Regions from separate parts of the Variovorax sp. HJSM1_2 genome, predicted to be linked through region 1. Evidence: riboswitches for the same ligand, from Rfam matches in the RefSeq annotation. Region 1 holds a riboswitch; each other region holds the start of a gene.

Region 1 (7,495 bases):
CGATAGGGCGCGGCACCGAGCGCCTGGAAGAACACCTGGCCGAACTGCTGGCGAACGTGGAACACCCGCAAGGCCGGCCCGTGCGTATTGCGCGCATAGACGCCGACAGCACCAAACACAAAGGCACGCTGGAAACCCAACTGGCCGAGGTGCACACCGGCGAGGTCGATGTGCTGGTGGGCACACAAATGATTGCCAAGGGCCACGACTTCAGGCGCATCACCCTGGTGGCCGCACTCAACCCCGATGGCGCGCTGTTCTCCAGTGACTTTCGCGCGCCCGAGCGCCTGTTCAGCCTGCTGATGCAAGCCGGTGGCCGCGCCGGACGTGATGCCGCCCAGGCGGACGCCAGCGAAATGTGGGTGCAAACCCAGCACCCGCAACACGCCTTGTTCGCCGCGTTACGCCGCCACGACTACCCGGCCTTTGCCAAGGAACAACTCGCCGAACGCCATGGCGCCCACATGCCGCCGTTTTGTTTCCAGGCCCTGGTGCGCGCCGATGCGCGCACGCAAGAAGCCGCGCAAGCCTTTCTGAACCAGGCCAGCGCCGCCGCCGTGGAAGCCGCGTTGCCCGGCACCGACCAGGTCACGCTTTTTCCTGCCGTGCCCATGACCATCCAGCGCGTGGCGAATGTGGAACGTGCGCAGATGCTGGTGGAGTGCCCCACGCGCAGCGCGTTGCAGCGCTTCTTGTCGGCCTGGCAGCCGGTGCTGCGCGCCACCCGCAGCCACCCCGAAGCCAAGGGTTTGGTGCGCTTTGCGGTGGATGTCGATCCGCAGGCGATCTAGCGCTTAACCCAGCCAGGCGACGGCGCCGGAGAACGTAAAAAACGCCGCCGCAGTCGAAATCAAGATGATGCGTGCGATACGCCCGGTATCGGCACCAAACCGCTCGGCCAGCAGCGACACATTGCTGGCGCTGGGCAGCGCCGCCGCCAGCACCACCATGGTGAGCGCAAAGTGGTCCAGCGGCACACCTAGGGCGATGGCGCCAAAACCCACTGCAGCCACCAGCAAGGGGTGCAGGATCAGCTTGAACAACGCCACCGGCAAATAGTCGCGCAACAGCAGCGGTGCGTGATGGCCGTGTGCGGCCACGGCTTGTGAGCGCGCCAGCACCGCCCCAATGGTGAACAGCGCCACCGGCGAAGCCGCATCGGCCAACATGCCTATGGTCTGGTTCAGCGGCTGCGGCAATTGCAGTTGGGTGGCCGAGGTCAACACGCCCAGCACGATGGCCCAGGGCATGGGGTTCACCGCCACGCCGCGCAAGGCCCGGCGGGCAGCCTTGCTCGCACCGTGTTCGTCCGCGCCATCCAAACGCGACAAGGCAATACACAGCGACGAGGTGAACAGCAGATCGACCACGATGGTCAACATGGCGGGGCCCGCCGCCTTGGCGCCAAACAAGGCCACCAACAGCGGCACGCCCATGAAGCCGGTGTTGGGGAACGCCGCCACCAGCGCGCCAAAGGCGGCGTCGTTCCAGCGCACACGCGTATTCAGGCTGGTGCGCACCACCAGTGCGACCATCAGCAAAGCGCACAGCAGATAGACCGCAAACAGTTTGAAGTCGAGCAGCCGCGCCAGCGGCGTGGTGGCCCCAAAGCGGTACAACATACACGGCAGCGCAAAGTACAGCACAAAGCCGTTAAGCCCCGAGATCGACTCCAACGGCAGCCAACGCCGGCGGGCGGCAATGTAGCCGGCGAGCACCAGCGCGAAGAACGGAAAAGTAACGGTTAAGACATTCAGCACGGCGCAATTGTCGCCTCGGAAACAGCTTGTGGTGACCGCACAACCATGCCTCTGAACCCGAGTTTCCCTGGGCATACAAACAGGTTTCATCCTGTTACGATGAATTTTCAAAAAGAATAGCGTGCATGCCGAAGGCGCAAGTAGCTTCCCTACAGTTGCCACCGGAGACCGTGCCATGCTTAAGAGCCTGCAAAACCTCACGATCGCCAAAAGGCTCGGAGTTCTCAATCTTGGCGCCCTGATAGGCGTCGTCCTGCTCACCCTGTTCATGCTCCATTCGGAGCGCACCTTGATCATGGATGAGCGCAAAGCCAGCGTGCGACAGAACGTGGAAGTCGCGCACAGCCTGGTCAACTACTACTACACGCAGTCCACCAGCGGCAAGCTGCCCGAGGCCGATGCCAAGAAGCAGGCCATGGAAGCGCTGCGTACCTTGCGCTACAGCGGAAACGAATACTTCTGGATCAATGACTTCACGCCCGTGATGATCATGCACCCCTTCAGGCCCGACCTCGAAGGCAAGGACCTGAGCGAAAACAAGGACCCCACCGGCCTGCGTTTGTTTGTCGAATTTGCGCGTGTGGCCAAGGCCTCGGGCGCCGACTTCGTGCTTTACATGTGGCCCAAACCCGGCGCTGAAAAGCCGGTGCTCAAGGTGTCCTACGTCAAAGGCTTCACGCCTTGGGGCTGGATCATAGGCTCGGGTGTGTACGTGGACAACGTGGACGCCACCATACAGTCGCGCGCCGTCACCATGTGCATTTTTGTGGCGGTGTTGCTGGTCATTCTGCTGCTGGTCGGCATGGTGATTGCGCGTGGGCTGATGCGCCAACTGGGTGGCGAGCCCGCAGCCGCATCCCACCTGGCCGACGAAATTGCCCAAGGCAATTTGACGGCAAACATCGACCTCAAGCCGGGCGACGACAGCAGCATGCTGTTTGCCATGCGCACCATGCGCGACAACATCGCCAACATCGTGGGCGAGGTGCGCCAGGGCACGGAGACCATCAACCTCGCGGCGGGTGAGATTGCCGCGGGCAACAACGACTTGTCGGCCCGCACCGAACGCCAGGCCAGCTCACTCGAGGAAACCGCCGCATCGATGGAAGAGCTGACCGCCACCGTCAAACAAAACGCCGACAACGCGCGCCAGGCCAGCCAGTTGGCGGCTTCGGCCTCGCAAGTGGCGGCCAGGGGCGGCGCGGTGGTGAACGAGGTGGTGGAGACCATGGCCACGGTCAACTCTTCGTCGAAAAAGATTGTCGACATCATTGGTGTGATCGACGGCATTGCGTTCCAGACCAACATCCTGGCGCTGAACGCCGCCGTGGAAGCGGCGCGTGCCGGTGAACAAGGCCGTGGTTTTGCGGTGGTGGCGAGCGAAGTGCGCAGCCTGGCGCAACGCTCGGCGGGGGCTGCCAAAGAGATCAAGACGCTAATCCACGACTCGGTGGAAAGTGTAGAGAAAAGCACCGCGCTGGTCGATCAGGCGGGCGCCACCATGACCGAAGTGGTGACCAGCGTGAAACGCGTGACCGACATCATCTCGGAGATTGCCGCCGCCAGCCAGGAGCAATCACAAGGCATAGACCAGATCAACCAGGCCATCACCGACATGGACACGGTGACGCAGCAAAACGCCGCACTGGTCGAAGAATCGGCCGCCGCTGCGTCGTCTATGCGCACACAGGCCGAGAAGCTCACGCAGTCCGTGAGTGTGTTCAGGCTTTAAAAAGAATAGCTGCTGACGCTCGCCCACAGGGCGTCAGCAGCCTTTTTCTTTCAAACCAGCGCCAACGGGGCGCCGGTGAGCCAGCGTTAAGCAATGGTCTTCTGCAGCAGCTTGCGCGTGGTCATCTGGTCTATGGGCGAGTTCAGCGACTCGATCGCACGCAACTCGCCGTTCTCGTAGTGCAGCACCGACAAGCTGCCCGGCTTGGGGCCGGGCTTGAGCGTGCTCTGGTACTCGGGCCGCCACAGGCCGGTGACCTGCAAACGCAAGTCGCCCTGGTCGGACCAGAACCACGGCATAGACGCATACGCCTTGGCCGGCTGGCCACACAGACGCGCGGCCACGGCACGCGCTTGTTCATTCGCGCTTTGCACCGATTCCAGCCGCACGTGCCGGGCCAGCAGCGGGTAGTGAAAGGCCACGCAGTCGCCTATGGCGCTGATGTTGGCATCCGACGACAGCAGCGCTTCATTCACCACCACACCGTTGTTGCAGTCCAGGCCAGCCGCAGCCGCCAACTCGGTGTTCGGCTCGGAGCCAATGCCCACCAGCAAGGCATCGGCCGGCAACACCACACCCGCTACCTGCACACCGGCAATGTGCTCGCCGTTCCACACCAGTTGCTCCACCGTCTGGCCCACACGCACGTCGAGACCGTTGGTTTGGTGGCATTCCAGCAGATGGCTGCTCATCTCGGGCGACAGGGAACGTGTCAGCAAACGTGGCGCGGCTTCGAGCACGGTGAGCTTTTTGCCCAGGCTGTGCAGCGTGGCCGCCAGCTCCAGGCCTATGAAGCCGCCGCCCAACACCACCACGTTCTGCACCGTCGCCAGCTTTTCGCGCAGCGCCAGTGTGTCGTCAAAGGTACGCACCTGGAACACGCCGTCAGCCTTGACCGGCAAGCCCGGCAGACGCCGCGCACGTGCGCCTGTGGCCAGCACCAGGTGGTCGTAGGCCAGGGTTTCGACCGCGCCGCCATGCACGGGCTGCAGATCAACGGTTTTGGCGTCGCGCTGTATCGCCAGCACCCGCGTGGCCAGGCGCAGTTGTATGCCGGCGGTCTCGTAAAAGCCATCCGGGCGCAACACCGGCAACACCGGGGCTTCGTCTTTGATCAGCGCCTTGGACAACGGTGGCCGGTGGTAGGGCACGTGTGCTTCCTCGCTCACCAAGACCACTTCACCCTTGAATTGGCCTTCGGCCAAAGACGCACACAACTGGGCTGCGGCATGCCCGCCGCCCACAATCACCAACCGAGTCATGAGATTCCTTCAAATTCCCCGCAAAAGACCAAGCGACCAAAACCGGGCCGCGTCCCGCAGGGTCGCCAATGATAGTGGCGCGCGCAGGCTGGGGCCTTCCGCAGGCTACAATGCTCGACTGTTCAGCCCCTGTGGCCGAGCCCTCTCGCTGTATTTCAACGGATAGAATTCGGCCCTCCGAAGGCTGAGATCCAGGTTCGATTCCTGGCGGCGGGACCATATTTCAAGGCTGGAAGCTTGCAAAAGCTTCCAGCCTTTTTCATTTGTGGCCCGCCACGGCAACGCCGCCCCCGCCTTCATATAATCCTGCTGCCAAGTCGGCGCGATTTCATCGGCGGCTTGGCACGGTTCACAGGTGCCTCCATGCCGCACGCGGCGGCGAGGTTAAACGGGAAGCAGGTGACCCGCGTCGGCCCAACAGGGTTTAACGACGTGACACTCCTGCGCTGCCCCCGCAACGGTCAGCGGATTTGGGAACCCTTACGCCATGCCTCTCAGGCTGGCAGCCACTGCGCTCACGCGTGGGAAGGCAAGGGTTCTGGTTTGAAAGCAGCATGCATTCAAACGCTCCGCGAGCCCGGATACCGGCCTGGAACTGCCTTCGGACGCTGCGGGATTGCGCGAGCCAGGATGCCCATCAGCCCTTAGCGCTGAACCGGGCGCCCCGACCTCTGCCCCTTCTTCAGCTTCCATTTCAGTCATGCCTGCGGGGACGCGGGCCGTTGAAGGAGCTTTGGAATGTCCAAACACCCCATGTGCGATCTACCCAGGCTAAGCCGCAACGGCCCAGCATTTCATCTGCGCGCGCCCCAAACCTGAAGGACCAAGCACCATGCAAACCACCAAAATCCCCGCCACCATCGTCACTGGCTTTCTGGGCAGCGGCAAAACCACGCTGCTGCGCCACATTCTGCAGAACGCGGGCGGGCTGCGCATCGCCGTCATCGTCAACGAGTTTGGCGAGTTGGGCATAGACGGTGAAATCCTGCGCGGCTGCGGCATTGGCTGCGACGACGAAGGCAACGCCACCGATGGCACGCTGTACGAGCTGGCCAACGGTTGTATGTGCTGCACGGTGCAGGAAGAATTCTTCCCGGTGATGCAAAAACTGGCCGAGATGCGCGACCGCATAGACGCCGTGCTGATCGAAACCTCGGGCCTGGCCTTGCCCAAGCCGCTGGTACAGGCCTTCCAATGGCCAGGCATTGCCAACGTCTTCACCGTGGACTCGGTGGTCACCGTGGTCGATGGCCCCGCCGCCGCCAGCGGCCAGTTTGCCGAGAACCCGGTGGCCGTGGACGCACAGCGCCGCGCCGACCCCAACCTAGACCACGACTCGCCATTACACGAGTTGTTTGAAGACCAGTTGTCGGCCGCCGACCTGGTGGTCCTCAACAAAACCGATCTAATGGATGACGCGGCACGCAACAGCGTGGAAGCACTGATCCGCGGCGAGATTCCGGCCGAGGTGAAGATCGTCAGCGCCACCGAAGGCCGCTTGCCGCTGGCCCTGCTGCTGGGCCAAGGCCGCGCCGCCGAGACCACCATAAACCTGCGCCAAAGCCACCACGACCACGAGGAAGACCACGACCATGACGACTTCGACTCGGTGGTGGTGAAGCTGCCGCAGGTGGACCGCGACCGCCTGCTGGCCCAGCTGGAGCAACTGGTGGCACAGCAAACCATCTACCGCATCAAAGGCTTCGCGGCGATTCCCGGCAAGCCCATGCGCCTGCTGGTGCAAGGCGTGGGCCGCCGCTTCGACCAACATTTCGACCGTCGTTGGAACACCGCTGAAGTGCAACGCACCGAGCTGGTGTTCATTGGTGCCGATCTGGACGAGGCCGCCCTGCGCGCCGCGCTCAACAACGCCGTGATTGAAGGCGCTGCGGCTTAATCCGCAGGCTGAAGTCAACCGCCGTCTACCGCCTCACAAAGCCACCCCATGCACTTGCTCAGCACGCGCCCTGGTGGCTTTGTCGAAGACGACGGTGTGGTCGCGCAACTCGACCAGACGCCGGCCGAAATTGTGGTGCTGAGTTCGGCCGACACCAAGTTGTCGCTGCTGGCCTCGGCGCTGGAAACCGTCACCGCGAACACGTCCGCCTACCCCACGCTGCGCCTGGCCAATCTGGCCTATCTGCGCCAGCCTGCATCACTCGATCTCTACATCGACCAGGTGTTGCGCCACGCCAAAGTGGTGGTGGTCGACCATCTGGGTGGTGACTCGGCCTGGCCTTACGGCATCCAGGAAATCAGCAACCTGGCGCGCCGCCAGGGCCAGCGCCTGGCGATGTTTTCGGGTGACCTGCAAGAAGACGAAACCCTGCTGGCGCACAGCACCCTGCCGCGCGCCGTGTGCCGCCAGCTGTGGCAATACCTGCGCGCCGGCGGCAGCGGCAATGCGCAGCAGTTTCTGCGTGCGCTGGCCTTCCACGGACTGGACCACGGCGCGGCACCACTGCCACCCCGCCTGCTGCCGCCCGTGGCCTTGTATGCGCCGTGGGGCCTGGCCAGCGCGCACGATGTCGCCACCATGGAAGACGTGCGCGCCGGTTGGCTAAAGCATGCGCAAACGGTAGCCATCGTGTTCTACCGCTCACACCTGCAGGCCGGCAACACGGCGGTGTTTGATGCCCTGGCCCAGGCCCTGCGCGCACAGGGACTCAACGCCCTGCCCGTGGCGCTGGATTCATTAAAAGACCCCATGTGCCTGGCCGCTCTGCGTGGCCTGTGCACCG
Region 2 (7,495 bases), on a different contig from region 1:
GCCTGGGCCAGGCTGCTGGCCAGCAAACCAAGCGCCAAAGCCGCGCGCCAGAGAACAAGGGTCATGCGCCGCCTTTCAAGCTCAACGGCAGGCCCGCCGCCATCAGCGTGACGCGGCCGCAGGCTTGGGCCATGGCCTGGTTGAGCACCCCCAGCGCATCAACAAATACCCGCACCTCGCGGCCCAGCGGAATCACCCCCAGGCCGATCTCGTTGCCCACCAGCACCACGGGGCCGGGCGCGTCCTGGATCGCTTCCAAAAAGAGAGCACGTTGCGCCAGGTACTCGGGCGGCAGAGGCCGTTTTTCCTCAAGCGCAACCTCGGCAGCGTCCAGCGGCATCAGCCAGTTGGTCAGCCACATGGTGAGGCAGTCTATGACCACCAAGGTGTCGGCGCGTGTCTGTTGGACCAAGGCATGGGCCAGGTCGCGCGGTTCCTCCAGCGTAAGCATGCCCGGCACACGTTGTGCGCGGTCCTGCTGGTGGCGCGCAATGCGCTCACGCATCTCTTCGTCCCAGGCTTGTGCCGTGGCGATGAGCACGGCACGGTGGCTGGGCGACTGGGCAAGCCAGGTGCGGGCCAGTTCTTCAGCACGGCGCGACTTGCCGCTTTTTTGCCCGCCGAGGATCAACTCACTCTGCGCGATCAAGGCCTGGGTCATGCCGCATCTCCGCCGAACAGGCGCGCAGTGGCGACCGGGTTGGAGGCAAACCAGGCGTGGAAATAACTCGCGCGTAATGCGCCCTGCTGGTACACGGCTTCGCCAGCGTCAGCCTTGGCTTCAAGGCCTGGGCGCTCGGGCCGCGCAGTGCGGGCCACCACCGCTGCGGAACTCGAAGTGGTGGAGTAATGAAAGGTGTGGCCGCGCAACACAGCGCCATCGACGTCGCCATCGAGCGTGAGTTGCTGCGGCCCCAGCGCGGCCAGTCGGCGCTGCATCGTCACCCGGCCAGGCAACAAGCCCCACAGCGCACGCTGTTGCCCATCGGCCAGGGTGATAGATTCAAACAGCGCCATCATGCCGCCACATTCTGCCCACACCGGCCGACCTTGGGCGAGGTGGGCACGCAAGCTCTCGGCCATGCCTTGGTTGGCGCCGATCTGCTCAGTATGTAATTCGGGGTAGCCGCCGGTGAGCCACACGGCATCACATGCGGGCAAACACACATCGGCCAGCGGCGAGAAGAACACCAGCCGGGCGCCGAGCTGCTCCAAGGTTTGCAGGTTGGCGGCGTAGATGAAGCAAAACGCCACATCGCGCGCCACAGCGATGGTGCGGCCGGCGAGCAGTGGTTTGGCGAGCGCCGCCGTTGCTGCGGGCGCAGGAAAACAAACCGCCCAGCGTTGCAGATCCTGTAAAGACATCTGGCCCAGCGGCGTGCTGGCCAAGGCGTCGGCAGCGGCGTCCAGGCGCTGCAGGCCATCGGCCAACTCATGCGCGGCGACCAGGCCGAGGTGGCGCTCGGGTAACAAGCCTTTGGGGGCCGCGTTGCCGGGAGTCTGCAGGCTGACACGTGGCATGGCGCCAAGCCAATCGTCGGCATCACTCAAGCCCTCGCGCAGCATGTCGGCATGGCGCGCACCGGCCACGCGGTTGGCCAGCACACCCGCCCAAGGCAAGGTCGGCCGGTAGTGGCGCAGGCCATGGGCGATGGCGCCAAAGGTGCCGGCCATGGCCGAGGCATCGACCACCGCCAGCACCGGGATGCCGAAGCGTTGCGCCAGGTCACCCACGCTGGGCTTGCCGTCAAACAGGCCCATCACACCTTCGACAATGATGAGGTCTGCGGCCTGCCCGTCCGGTGAGGCGGCGTCAAACAAACGCTGCTGGCAATCGGCCTCGCCCGTCATCCACAAATCAAGCTGCTGCACCGGCGCAGCACTGGCCAGTTGCAGCCAGTGCGGGTCGAGAAAGTCGGGCCCACACTTGAACACACACACGCGCCGCCCCTGGCGTACATGCAGGCGTGCCAGTGCCGCGGCGACCGTGGTTTTGCCCTGCCCCGAGGCTGGAGCGGCGACCACGATGGCCGGGCAAGATACCGGGGAAGACACGGGGAAAGACGCCGAGGAACGGGCCGGGCGGGCAGCGGCTTCAGCAGCAGCCATCACTTACTGCGGCGCCCATTTCAGGCCGACGTACAGGGTGCGGCCGGGCGTGGCGTAGGTGCGGGCGGTCTGGTAGTCCTTGTCGCCCAGGTTGTCGACACGCGCCAGCAGGCTCAAATCACGGCCGATACGGGTGCTGGCCGAGAGGTTGATCAAACCGTAGCCACCGAGCACGTTGTTGTTGGCGGCATCGTCGAAGCGTGCGCCCGAGGCCTGCAGCTCCGCGCCCAGCGTCCAGCCGGCCAGGGTGGTGTCGGCGCCAAGGCTGGCGTGGCGGCGGGCACGGCGGGCCAGGTCTTTGCCGGTTTGTTCATCCGTGGGGTTCTGCAAGTCCACGGAGGCGCGCAGATTGACACCGGCCAGCGCATGGCTGCCGCTGAACGTCACGCCTTGGTACTGGGCCTGGGCCACAGCTTCGTAACAACCAAAGCTGGAGACACAGGCCCCGGCACCGTTGACGAAGGTGATCAGGTTGTCCACCTTGTTGCGGTAAACCACCGCACCGATGCTGCTGGCACCAGCGGTGTAGCGCAGGCCGGCTTCCAGGTTGCGGCTGGTCTCGGGCTGCAGGTCGGCCTTGCCGTATTCGCTATAGCGCTGGTACAGCGTGGGGGCGCGAAACGCCGTGGCGGCAGACGCCGTGGCGCGCCAGTGGGGGGTGATCGCATAACCGTAAGCGGCACTGCCGGTGGACTTGCCACCAAAGCCGCTGTCGTCGTCGTAACGCGCATTAAGCTGCAGGCTGTGTGCACCTTGGTTGTAGCCATAACCCAGCGCTACACCGTTCTGCGAGCTGGTGCGCGTGTTGCTGCTGACCGAGGTGTTGTCGAGTGCGTTTTCACGCCGCTCCAGCGTGGCCGTCAACAAATGGGCGCCAAGCCGCCATTCGTTCAGGAACACATAGCCGCGCAAATTGGTCTTGGTCTGGTAGAACGAAGGATTGGTTTCATAGTGCTGCACGCTGTCGGTCACGCTTATGCGTGTCGAATACGCGTCGGTCCACTGCGCGTTCCAGTTCAAGCCGCTGGCCGAAAGGCGGTTTGTGCTGTGGTCGTCGACGGGTGCTGCAGGGTTGTAGCTGAAGTCGTCGTACTGCGCGTCCATGTCGCTGCCAAGCCAGGTCGCATCCAGGCTATGGCGGCTGTTGATCTTCAGGCCTACACGCGCATTGCCCGAGGTGCTGCGGTAGCCGTCGTCGTCGGGGTTGCGCTTGCCATCGCTGGTTTTGCGCAGGTATTGCGGCTGGATGTTGTAGCCGTCGCTGATCTCGCGCGCCACACCAAAGGAGTAGTCGATGGCGTTGTCCGCCCCGCTTGCCCCGGTACTTCCGCTGACACCGGCTTCGATCTTGCCCAGGCGCTTGCTGCCCACGCCCACACCCACGTAAGGCGCGGGCTTGCCCTCGCCCTTGCGTGTGAACAACTGGATCACGCCGCCAATGGCGTCCGAGCCATACACCGCGGCCGCCGGGCCACGCAGCACCTCGATGCGCTCGATCTGCGCCAGCGGAATGCTTTCCCAGCTGGCCCCGCCGCTGCCCGATTGCACGTCCAGCCGCACGCCGTCCAGGTACACGGCCGTGTGCTGTGAATTGCCCCCCCGAATGAACACACTGGTTGGGCTGCCGATACCACCCGAACGCGAGACCTCCACGCCCGGCAAACGCGCCAGCACGTCGGCCACGCCGGTGGCGCCGCTGCGCTCTATCGTGGCGCGGTCGACGATGGACACATCGGACACCAGATCGGTCAGGGGTTGCGCCACACGCGTGGCGGTGACCACGGTCTCAGGCAAGGCGGTTTGGGCGAGCGCGGGCATGGCCATGGACACGGCGAACGGCAGCATAACCAGACGACCGCAGCATGCGCCAGAGAGAATTTTTTTCATGATCACCAACAGACTGGAAGGCTCTCACCGGCGTCCCCGCCAGTGCTTGAGCGTGCACGGCCACAAACTGCGCGAGGCAAGCTTGTGGCCACTGTGTTGGCCGGTATCCGGGCTGAGCAGAAAACTCGCATCGCCTTCCCAAGCGTGTGTTCGAAAACGCTCAGTGGCCTTGTGATGAAAGCTGGGTGGTTCAAACGCATTGGCGTTCTACAACCCGTCTGCTGGACCGTTGCGGGGGCAGCGCAGGCCAGGAAAAAAGTGTTCCCCTCCTGCTTCCCGTTGAACTGCGGCTTGTGAACCAAGCCGCGAGCACCAACGGCGCGGATTTTACAGGTGGAAGCACGGCCGCCGACCTACAATAACGCCCCATATGGCCCAACCCACCCAAATCGAACAGATCGCCGAGCGCACCGAGCGGCTTCTGGTGCGCTACCACGAGTTGCAACGCACCAACGCACTGCTGACGGAACAAGTCGCCCTGCTGAGCCACGAGCGTGAATCGCTGAAGTCACGCCTGGCCGCGGCGCGTGCGCGCATCGATGCCTTGCTTGAACGGCTCCCTGAAATCTCCAGCCCACCCGTGGTGCGGCCTGCTCCACGGAGCGATGCATCATGAGCAACATGAACCAACTCGAAGTCCAGATCATGGGCCAGAGTTATCTGCTGGCCTGCCCCGAAGAAGGCGCCTCACGTTTGCAGCAAGCGGTGGCCAAGGTGGACGCCGCGATGTGCGCCATACGCGACGCCGGCAAAGTCAAGGCACGCGACCGCATCGCCGTGCTTGCCGCGCTGAATCTGGCCTTCGACCAACCGGAGCGCGCCGCCACGGAAACGGCTCCCGCCACTGCCGACGAAGCCGCTGGCAGCGACGAGCACCTGGCCTCGCTTTTGGCGCGTCTGGATGAGGCCCTGGGCGACGACGGTCGACTGATCTGAAGCGCGTTTTTGCCGCTGATCGGCTGACTGCGTAAAGTGCAGCGCGTCACTTGTGAAAGTGGCAAAAGCAGGCTTTAGAATAGAGTCGTCTGCGATCCCGTCGGGCTTTATATTTCCTTGAACCAATGCTCATTGAGCCCGGGCCTGGAATATCACCTCGCAAGCGTGATCATCTCGCGTTAGATGAACCCAATGTGCGGTTGACCTAGCCCACCTGAACCCCGGTTCAGGATGCGGGTCCGGTGGCCTTCGCAGACACCTTATTCCTTTCGTACCAAGATCAAGCGTGTACCTTGTCGATTTCGCTGGCCGTACTCAAGTACTGCCAGCGTTTCATCTTCGCGTTCACGGCTGATATGGGCACGAATTGCTGCCGAAGCGCTGTGGCAGCTTCCCACCAGATTTTTTTGAACAAGCCGGATGCTCCTGGACCCGACGCTGATTCTTGAACTCGCCCTGCTCGGTCTGAGCACCGGTTTTTTGGCCGGTCTGCTGGGCATTGGCGGCGGCATGCTGATGGTGCCGTTCATCACCTTCATCATGGGCACACGCGGCGTGGGCACGGACCTGGCCGTGAAGATGGCCATTGCCACGTCCATGGCCACCATCATGTTCACTTCCATCTCCAGTGTGCGTGCACACCACCAGCGCGGCGCCGTGCGTTGGGATATCGTGCGCCGCCTGGCACCCGGCATTGTGCTGGGCAGCATGATAGGCAGCCTGGGTGTTTTTGCGGTGCTCAAGGGCTCTTCGCTGTCGCTGCTGTTCGCCGCCTTTGTGGCGTTCTCGGCCACACAGATGTTTCTCGACAAAAAGCCCGCGCCCTCACGCCAGATGCCCGGCCCGGCCGGCCAGTGGACGGCGGGCGGCGTCATAGGCTTCATGTCGGGTCTGGTCGGTGCCGGTGGTGGCTTCATCAGCGTGCCGTTCATGACCTGGTGCAACATCAGCATCCACAACGCTGTGGCCACCAGCGCGGCACTGGGCTTTCCTATCGCCGTGGCGAATGTGGTGGGTTATGTGATCAGCGGCACGTCGGTGGCCAACCCGCCCGCAGGTTCGCTGGGCTACATCTGGCTGCCGGCACTCGGCGTGATTGCGTTATGCAGCGTGTTGACGGCGCCGCTGGGCGCCAAAGCCGCACATACCCTGCCGGTGAAGAAACTCAAGCGGGTGTTTGCCAGCGTGTTGTACCTGCTCGGCGCCTACATGTTGTGGCGCGGCCTGAGCAGCTGACCAAACTCTTCTGGCGTCGCGACTGCGTCTTGTCGTACTGATTTCCCTCAAGGGGCGTACGACCTGCGACTCAGCGCCGCGCCAGAACCGCTTCGCTGAGTTTTGTTTGCGGCTCTCTTACTCTTATTAATCCAGCAGTACCACCGCACCTTCGCGCTCTGCTGCGCGGGCCATGGCGGTTTCCAGGTCTTCTGCGGCCACACCAGGCGAACACAGAAAACCCTGGAACTGGTCGCAATTCAAACGCAGCAGCGTGGCACGCTGGGCCTTGGTTTCCACACCTTCGGCAATCACCGTCAAATTCAATGCACGGCCCATCTGGATGATGGCGCTGACAATCGCGTGGTCGTCACCATCGTCGGGCAAGCCGCGAATAAACGAGCGGTCTATCTTCAGCTTGTGGATAGGGAACTTCTTTAGGTAGGCCAGGCTGGAGTAGCCGGTGCCAAAGTCGTCGATCGCCAGCGTCACACCCAGGGCCGCCAGCGCTTCCAGCCGCGCCAGCGCTTCGGCCGCGTCCTGCACCAGAATCGATTCGGTCAACTCCAGTTCCAGCAACTCGGGCCGCAAGCCCACGGCCTGCAACACGCTGGCCACCTGCTCAACAAAATCGGTCTGCTGAAACTGCAGCGCCGAAACGTTGACCGACACCATCATGGGCCGGCCGGCCTCCTGCCACACCGCGGCCTGACGCACGGCTTCGGCCAGCACCCACGCACCCAGCGTGACGATGTAGCCACTCTCTTCGGCCAGCGGAATGAAGTCGCCCGGCGACACATGGCCCAGCACCGGATCAAACCAGCGTATGAGTGCCTCCACACCGATGACGCGGCCATTGTCCAGGCTCACCTGCGGCTGGTAATGCAGGCGGAACAAGCCGGTATCCATGGCCACCCGCATGGCGTGGTCCATCTTCATACGCGACAACAGCTCGATGTTCATCTGCCGCTGGTAGAAGCAGAAGTTGTTGCGGCCGCGGTCTTTCACGCGGTACATGGCGGTATCGGCGCACTTGATGAGTTCGTCCAGCGTGGCGCCATCGTTCGGATACATGGCCACACCTATGCTGCAGCTCACCGAGAACTGCAACTCGTCCACCGCAAACGGCCGCGACAGGCTCTCCAGCACACGCCGCGCCACACGTTCGGCAGCGGCTGCATCGGCCAGGTGCAGGTGCATCACAAATTCGTCGCCGCCCAGGCGGCACAAGGTGTCGACCTCGCGCAGGCAGTGGCCCAAACGCTCCGCCACCTGGATCAGCACCCGGTCGCCAAACTGGTGGCCCAGCGAATCGTTGATGTTCTTGAAGCGGTCCAGATCGAGGAAC
Region 3 (7,495 bases), on a different contig from region 1:
CCCGTTGGGCCCGATGACGGCCACCGAACCACGCGCGGGCAATGCCAGCGACACCTCTGAAAGCACAGTCCACGTTCTGCGGACCAGGCCCAGACCACGCGCTTCCAAGCGCCAGGGTGATGCACTCATGCGCGCAGCCTCCGTGCCAGCAACAGAATGAAGAAGGGCCCCCCAGCCACGGCCGTCACCAGCCCCAGAGGAATTTCTGCCGGCGGCAAAGCAGCACGGGCGATGGCGTCGGCCAGCGTGACCACAATGGCGCCGGTGAGCGCCGAGGCGGGCAGCAACACTCTGTGCAGCGGCCCGACCATCCAGCGTGCAATATGCGGCGCCGCCAAGCCCACAAAGGCCACCAGACCACCATAGGCCACGGCAGCCGCCACCACCAGGGAGCCCACCACCACCGCCCATGGCGTGAAGCGCGCCACGTCCAGCCCAAAACCTTGCGCTGCAGCGCTGCCAAGCCCCAGCAGGTCCAGGCCACGCGCGATCGCGGCTGTGGCCAGCAGGCTGGCCACACACAGCAGGGCCAGCAAACCCAGGCCCGGCCAGGCCGGTGTTTGAATGCCCCCCAGCACCCAGCTCATCACCACCTGCAGGCTCACGGTTTCGTCGGACAGCGCCAGCATCAAAAACGAGCGCAGCGCCCCCAGCATGGCGGCAATCGCCACACCCGCGAGCAGCATGCCTGCGGCATCAAAGGCAGCAGCCACGCGCGACACGGCCAGCACCAACATGGTTGAGCCCCAGGCGCCACCAAAAGCCAGCACCGGCAACAGCCACACTTGTGGCACACCCAGCGGCACCAGCAGCGCCACCGTGGCCCCCAATGCCGCGCCGCCCGAAGCACCCAGCAGATACGGCTCGGCCAGTGGATTGCGAAACACGCCCTGGAACACCGCCCCCGAAAGCCCCAGCAAGGCCCCCACCAGCGCCGCCGCGGCCACACGTGGCAGGCGCCATTGCAGCAGCAAGCGGCTGCGCAGGCTGTCGTCGCCCAAAAGCGCCCGGTAGATGTCGACCGGTGACGCCCATTGATGGCCGGCGCAAGCCGCCAGCACCAAGGCGCAGACCAGCACCGCAAACGCGATCAGCCATGGCCGCCATGGCTGGCCAGAAAAAGAGTTGCAGGCACTTGTAGTCATTGCGGATGAAGAATGTGCGCCAACGCTTCGATGCCATCGATGGTGCGTGGGCCGGGAATCAAGAATTCGCTGCGAGAGACCGTGATGGCCCGGCCCGCACGCACCGCACGCATGTCGCGCCAGCCGGGCTGACGGATCAGTTCCTCAAGAGCGACACGCGTTCCGGCGAACAGCAGCACGTCGGGGTCGGAAGCCAGCACCGCCTCGGGCGACACCTGGGGCACGGCACCTCGGCCGGCCAAGGCAAACCGGCCACCGGCCTTGAGCAAGGCCTCGCCGGTGTAGCTGTCGTCGCGCGCCACCAGCAACATGCCGTTGCCCACACGGCCTGTGACCATCACAAGGCGCGGCGCGGCGCGGCCGGCCACATGCTGCGCCACGGCATCCAGCCGCCGTTGCAGCGATGCGGCCAGCGTGTCGCCGCGTTCCGCCACCCCCGTGGCGCGCGCCACCAGGCGGATGTTGTCCAGCACCTCGCCCACGCTGCGGCTCAGCAGCACCAGCACCGGCACACCGATACGCTCCATAGGCGCCACCAGTTGGTGCGCCGCTTGCCGCGCGGGTGTGACGATGACCAGGTCGGGGCGCTGCGCCACCACCGCATCCACCGAGAAGCCCAGGCGCCCGCCCACCTTGGGCCGCGACAGCACTTCGGGCGGAAAACGCGTGAAGTCCTCAATGCCCACAATGCGCTCCGCCAGGCCAAGCGAGGCCACCAACTCGGTGTTGGACGCAAAGATCGTCACCAGCCGCTGCGGCGCGGCCGGCAGCACCACGTTGCGGCCCAAGGCATCGCGCACCTCGATGGGCGCGGCATACAGCGCATGGGCCCAGACCAGCGCGCCCAGCGCCAGCACCCTCACAAGCCTGCGCAGAGGGCGCGCCCTGCGCAGCATCAGAAGTTCACCAGCATGCCGACCTGCAACGCCCGGCCCGGCATCGAGGTGCCACAGCCGCCGTTCTGGAAGCGTGGGTCGGCGATACACGGCCTCTGATCCAGCGCAATAAAGATCGGGCTGCGGTTGATGTCAAACAGGTTGTCGACCCGTGCGAACAGCTTGACCGACTTGTTGACACGGTAGTCGCCACGCAGATTCCAGGTGGTGAACGCGCCCTTGCGGTGGATAAAGCTGCTGTTGGCTTCGCCCTGTGGGATCAGCAGCGCTTCTTCGGTGTCGTACCACATCGGGCCGCGCAGCAATGCGCCTATCTGCAGGCTCCAGTCGTCGGGCTGTGCACCCGAGCCACGCGCATAACGCATGCCAAACGACGCCTCGTATTTGTACATGCGTTGCACAAAGTCGGTGGCCAAGGTGGTGGCACCCTTGTCCTGCATCTTGAAGTTGTAGTAGCCGTTGGCGAACAGCTTCAGCCGGTGTGGCGTCTTGTCGAAATTCAGCAGCTTGGCGAGATCGGCATCGGCGCTGAGCTCCAGCCCTTGCACCAGGATATCGGCCGTGTTGTTGGCGTAGTCCGAGGTGTTGGTGCTGGCGCCACGCGACACCGTGATGATGCGGTTGGCGATGGTGTTCTGGAACAGCGCCATGTCGATCTGCCCGGCTGGTGCTTGCCAGGTGCCACCGACCTCGATCTGGCGGTTGCTCTCGGGCTTGAGGTTGGGGTTGCCAAAAGTTCGACCACCACCCACGGCGGTGAAATCGGCGCCCAGCTCGCTGGCGGTGGGCGCGCGAAAACCGGTGGAAATGCCGGTGCGCAGGTTCAGCGTCTCTTGTGCGCGCCAGACGGCCCCGGTAGACCAGGTGGTCACTTCGTACGACTGGCTGCCGCCGCGCTGCAGCGCCAGGTTGGGCGTGAGGTCGAAGTCGGTGCTACCCCAGGTGCGGCGTGCGCCGCCGCGCAGCGTCACGCGGTCGTTGAAGAGTTTCTGCGCGTCTTCAAAATACAGCGCGTTGACCTGCTCGGTCTGGTTGTTGTCATAGGGTGCCACCTGGCCACCAGGCCCGCCGGGCATGGCCACACGCACACGGTCCGAGCGCAACCTGCTGTGCTCATAGTCGTAGCCCAGCAGCAGGTCATTGCCCGCGCCCAGCTTGAAGCGCGGCTGCAGGCGTGTGCCCGCGATGTCGAGCTTGCGCAGGTTGTAGTCGCTGCGCGTACCGGGCACGGCGGCGGTGCCGCTGCGGATCACCGGTGAGGCCCATTTAAATTCGTCTTCGTCTTGCGCCGCATAAGCCTGCGCCATCCAACTGATGCGTTCGTCAGAACTGCGGCCTTCGTAGGTGGCGTCGAACGAGGCGTTGCTGCGGTCGTCCTGGCTGATGGTGTTGGCGCCCGAGCCACGGAAACCGGCGTTGTAGATGCCGTCTGTGCGCAGTTGCAGGTCTACGCGGTTCAGCGCATTGATCTCCAAACCAAGCGCACCGCTGAGCGCACGCCGCTCCCAGCCGGTGTTGAGCATGCTGCTGCCGCCCTTGCCGGAGTCGTAATCGCCACGCTGGCCACCCGAGAGGCCCAGGTACCAATCCAGTTTGTCTGCGGTGCCCGAGGTTTGTGCACTGAGGGTGGCCAGCTCCCAGGAGCCGCCGGTCACGCTGACCTGGTTCGGCGGCGCATCCGAGCCTTTTTTCATGATGATGTTGATCACGCCGCCCATGTTCTGGCTGCCGTAGATCACCGAGGCCGGGCCACGCACAATTTCAATCCGTTCGACCTCGGCCGTGCTCAGCTTGGAGATGTTGGCGGTGCCGGCACGCCGGCCATTCACCAGCACCAGCACCTGGCTCTTGAAATCGCGGCCCTGGCCGTCGCTGGTGGCACCACGGATGTTGATCGAGGTCTGGGCCGCCGTCCATTCGCTGAAGAAGCCTATGGCGTTCTCGGCCAGCAGATCGGTCACCGACTGCGCGCTTGAGCGCTCTATGGCCGCGCGGTCTATCACCTGGGTGGTGGCGGCAATACGGCTGCGCTCTTCAGGCCGCGCGGTGGCGGTGACAAAAACCTCTTTGAGGCCATCCGAAGTTTGGGCAATGCCGTCGCCAGCGGCGAGCGACAGACAGGCGAGGGCAACGGCCCTGGTAGAGACATAAAAGGGAAATGGTTTGCGCATGCGCGGCTCCAGCATGTTCCGCGACCCCGCGGAACAATCGAGACATCAAAAAGCACGCTGAAGGCACACGTCGAAGCAGGCCGCAGCAAAAGCAGCGGCCGGCCCGGACCGACGCACTCCCGCAACGTCCGAAGGCGGTGGCGCAGGCCGGTATCCGGGCTCGCGGAGCATCTTTGGGTGCTACACCCATGGTGTGCACCAAAGACCAGAAACACCCGCCTTCCCACGCTTGAAGCGCAGTGGCTGTGGATGCCGTTGGCATCGACTTGGGGTTTCCTTATCCGCTGACCGTTGCGGGGGCAGCGCAGGAATTGCCATGTCTTCAACGACGTGGCGCACCTGCTTCCCGTTTAACCCCGCATGTTCCAGAAGAACATGCAAGGCACCTGGCAACCGTGGCAGGCCGCGCACTTGAAGTGGCTCGGCATGCCGGGCGCGATTATAGGAGCGCGATTGGCAAGAGGATGGCAGTTCAGATGTATGCAGCCAATCCCAGCACCTGCCTGAACAGGTCTACCCGCGGGCTGCTCACACCGGCGCGGTGGATCAACGCCACCGGGCCGGACGGCACAGCAGGCCCCACCCTCAGCTGGTCCACCAGGTTCAGGTTTTTCGCATGGGCGATCAAGGTCACATCGGGTGCAATGCCCAGGCCCACACCGGCCGCGACCAGCTCCACGTTGGTCACCGGGCTGGCAGATTCGATGATGGGCATGGGCGGCATCACACCGGCACGGATGAAGCAGTCTTCCACCACGCGCCGCGCCATGGCGCCTTGCGCCGGCAAGACCCAGGGTTCGGCAGACAGGTCCTGCCAGCTCACGCTGCGCGCCCGCACCAGGCGATGTTTTTTCGGGGCGATGATGCTGAACTGCACCTCGAATAATTTCTCATAGTGCAGGGCGACTGCACCGGGCTCGGGCAGTTGCGCCGGATAGGTGGTGAGCAGCGCGTCGACCTCGCCCTTCATCAAGGCCTGCATCAGCACCGGCACACGTTCCTCCAGCAAGTGCACACGCACCGGCGGGTTGCGCTGTACCAGTTTCTTCAGCACCTCGGGCAGGTAGCCTTGCGCCACGAAGGGTGGCGCGCCTATCCTCAAGCTGGCGGCAAAGCGGTCGCCCGCTGTGGCTTCGCGTTGCACATGGGTCAACTCTTTAAGCAACAGCGCGGCGCCGCGAATCGCCACTGCGCCCTGGTCCGTGGGTTTGAGGCCACGCGGTGTACGCACAAACAGTGCAAAACCAAAGGCGGTCTCGATTTCGACCAGCGCCTTGCTGAGCGCAGGCTGCGTCAGATTCAGTGCCTCGGCGGCCGCACGCAGGCTGCCACCACGCTGCAACTCGGTCAGCAGGCGCAGATGCCGAAAGCGCAGCCGGGAGATCAGGTGTTCCGCGTCAGTGGATAAAGGCATGGCGAGTCACGGTCTGGTATGGCACGAGGCTTAACGAAAAGCTTTCAACATATAAAAAGATATCACTTTTTATTATTCCCCAGCAATCCTATGCTTGGCCCAAACCCACAAGGAGACAACCATGGACCGTCGCACTTTCTGCTTGAGCGCAGCCTCAAGCGCTTTCTCTGGCGCATTTTTATCGGCCACCGCGGCACACGCTGCCGAGGCTTATCCGAGCCGGCCGGTGCGCATCATCGTGCCGTACGCCGCAGGCGGTGGGCCGGATGTGATGGTGCGGCAATTCGGCCCCAAGCTTGGCGAGGCATTGGGCCAAGCCACCGTGATAGAGAACAAGGTCGGCGCCGGTGGTGTGCTTGCCGCCCAATACGCGGCGCAGGCGCAGCCAGACGGCTACACCGTGCTGGTGGGCTCGAACTCGCATCTGATCCAGAAAATTCTGCAGCCCAGCCTGAAGTTCGACCCGACCACCGAGTTCATCCCCGTGACGACGATAGGCACCTCACCCAGCGTGTTGGTGGTGGCCGCGAATTCGCCTTACCGCTCGGTGGAAGAACTGGTCGCTGCGGTCAAGGCCAAGCCGGGGAAATTGAACTACGGCTCGGGCGGCATAGGCTCCGCCGCCCACCTGGGGGGCGCCACGCTGATGTCGCTGGTCAACGGCAATGCCGTGCACGTGCCGCTCAAAGGTTCGGTGGAGATTCCGCTGTCGCTGCTGCGTGGCGACACCGATTTCGCGTTCACCATTGCCGGCACGGCGATACCGCAGGTCAAGGGCGGCAAGCTGCGCGCGCTGGCCGTGACCAGTGCCGCCCCATTAAAGGAGCTGCCGAACGTGCCGCCGCTGCGCGACGTGATGCGCAGCGAATTGACGGTGCAGGAGTTCTGGTTCGGCCTTTGGGTGCCGCTCAAGACACCGGCCGAGGTGATTGCCAAACTCTACAGCTCCACCATACAGGCGCTGGGCGACCCGGCTGTCAAAACGGCATTCGAGTTGACCGGCAACAGCGTGATCCACAGCGACAGCCCCAAGGCCGATGCGGCGTTTGTGCAGGCTGAAAACCGCAAGTGGACCGAGATCATCAAGCTCACCGGTGTCACCGCCAGTTCGTGAGATAAAGAGAAAGCGTCTTATGTCTAAACCACTTAGCGGCGTGCGCGTGCTTGATTTGTCGCACGTCATCGCCGGTCCGCTGGCCTCTTTTTATCTGGCCCAGTTGGGGGCCGAAGTCATCAAGATCGAACCCCCGCTGGCAGGCGAGGTCATGCGCTCGATGAAGGCCACACCAGGCAGCGACACCCCCACCGGGTTTGTCGCCTGCAATGCGGGCAAACATTCCGTGGCGCTGGACATTCGAACGCCCGAGGGTGCTGCCTTGGTGCGTTCACTCGCCGCTTCGGCAGACGTTTTCATCGAAAACTTTCGCCCTGGGGTGGTCGCCAAATACGGCCTGGACTTTGAGTCCATCAAGGCCGTGAAGCCGGACATCGTGTATTGCTCGATTTCCGGTTTTGGCCAGCAGGGCGACTGGTCGCATCGCGGCGCTTACGACCACGTGGTGCAGGCGCTGACCGGCATGATGATGATGTCGGGCGAAGGGCAGGACGCTCCGCCGCTGAAGGTCGGCTTTCCGGTGATCGATGTGGCGGTGGGCATGCTGGCATCGCTTTCCATCGTCTCGTCGCTGCACCGCCGCTCGCGCGAAGGCGTGGGCCAATACATCGATTCATCCATGGTGCAGGCCTCGCTGATGTTGATGTACCCGAATACCAGCGCCTTCCTGACCGATGGTGTGGAAGCCCCGCGCACCGGCAACCGTGGCTACACCGGCAGCCCCGCGGCCGACACCTATGCCTGCGCAGAGGGTT

The links. Region 1 has a riboswitch for cobalamin ahead of cobW (cobalamin biosynthesis protein CobW). Riboswitches for the same ligand answer to the same signal wherever they lie in the genome.
Region 2: it holds a riboswitch for cobalamin, as region 1 does, so the genes downstream of both, ACFQ95_RS00810 (TonB-dependent receptor domain-containing protein) here and cobW (cobalamin biosynthesis protein CobW) in region 1, are expected to answer to the same signal.
Region 3: it holds a riboswitch for cobalamin, as region 1 does, so the genes downstream of both, ACFQ95_RS15090 (TonB-dependent receptor) here and cobW (cobalamin biosynthesis protein CobW) in region 1, are expected to answer to the same signal.

Annotation. Positions count from the first base shown of each region.
Region 1 covers NZ_JBMOXA010000017.1:32,161-39,655, reverse strand. Annotated here, with positions in the region: gene priA (replication restart helicase PriA) at 1-791, shown strand, start outside; gene ACFQ95_RS17745 (AEC family transporter) at 795-1,760, opposite strand; gene ACFQ95_RS17740 (hypothetical protein) at 1,855-2,037, opposite strand; gene ACFQ95_RS17735 (methyl-accepting chemotaxis protein) at 2,056-3,492, shown strand; gene ACFQ95_RS17730 (NAD(P)/FAD-dependent oxidoreductase) at 3,579-4,754, opposite strand; tRNA gene ACFQ95_RS17725 (tRNA-Arg) at 4,899-4,973, shown strand; cobalamin riboswitch at 5,090-5,361, shown strand; gene cobW (cobalamin biosynthesis protein CobW) at 5,587-6,651, shown strand; gene cobN (cobaltochelatase subunit CobN) at 6,700-7,495, shown strand, end outside.
Region 2 covers NZ_JBMOXA010000001.1:175,919-183,413, reverse strand. Annotated here, with positions in the region: gene ACFQ95_RS00825 (ABC transporter substrate-binding protein) at 1-65, opposite strand, end outside; gene ACFQ95_RS00820 (bifunctional adenosylcobinamide kinase/adenosylcobinamide-phosphate guanylyltransferase) at 62-661, opposite strand; gene ACFQ95_RS00815 (cobyrinate a,c-diamide synthase) at 658-2,109, opposite strand; gene ACFQ95_RS00810 (TonB-dependent receptor domain-containing protein) at 2,113-3,996, opposite strand; cobalamin riboswitch at 4,078-4,328, opposite strand; gene ACFQ95_RS00805 (cell division protein ZapB) at 4,367-4,612, shown strand; gene ACFQ95_RS00800 (cell division protein ZapA) at 4,618-4,932, shown strand; gene ACFQ95_RS00795 (sulfite exporter TauE/SafE family protein) at 5,353-6,168, shown strand; gene ACFQ95_RS00790 (sensor domain-containing protein) at 6,295-7,495, opposite strand, start outside.
Region 3 covers NZ_JBMOXA010000012.1:86,144-93,638, forward strand. Annotated here, with positions in the region: gene ACFQ95_RS15075 (ABC transporter ATP-binding protein) at 1-129, opposite strand, end outside; gene ACFQ95_RS15080 (FecCD family ABC transporter permease) at 126-1,145, opposite strand; gene ACFQ95_RS15085 (ABC transporter substrate-binding protein) at 1,142-2,041, opposite strand; gene ACFQ95_RS15090 (TonB-dependent receptor) at 2,041-4,212, opposite strand; cobalamin riboswitch at 4,341-4,616, opposite strand; gene ACFQ95_RS15095 (LysR family transcriptional regulator) at 4,685-5,626, opposite strand; gene ACFQ95_RS15100 (Bug family tripartite tricarboxylate transporter substrate binding protein) at 5,748-6,740, shown strand; gene ACFQ95_RS15105 (CaiB/BaiF CoA transferase family protein) at 6,760-7,495, shown strand, end outside.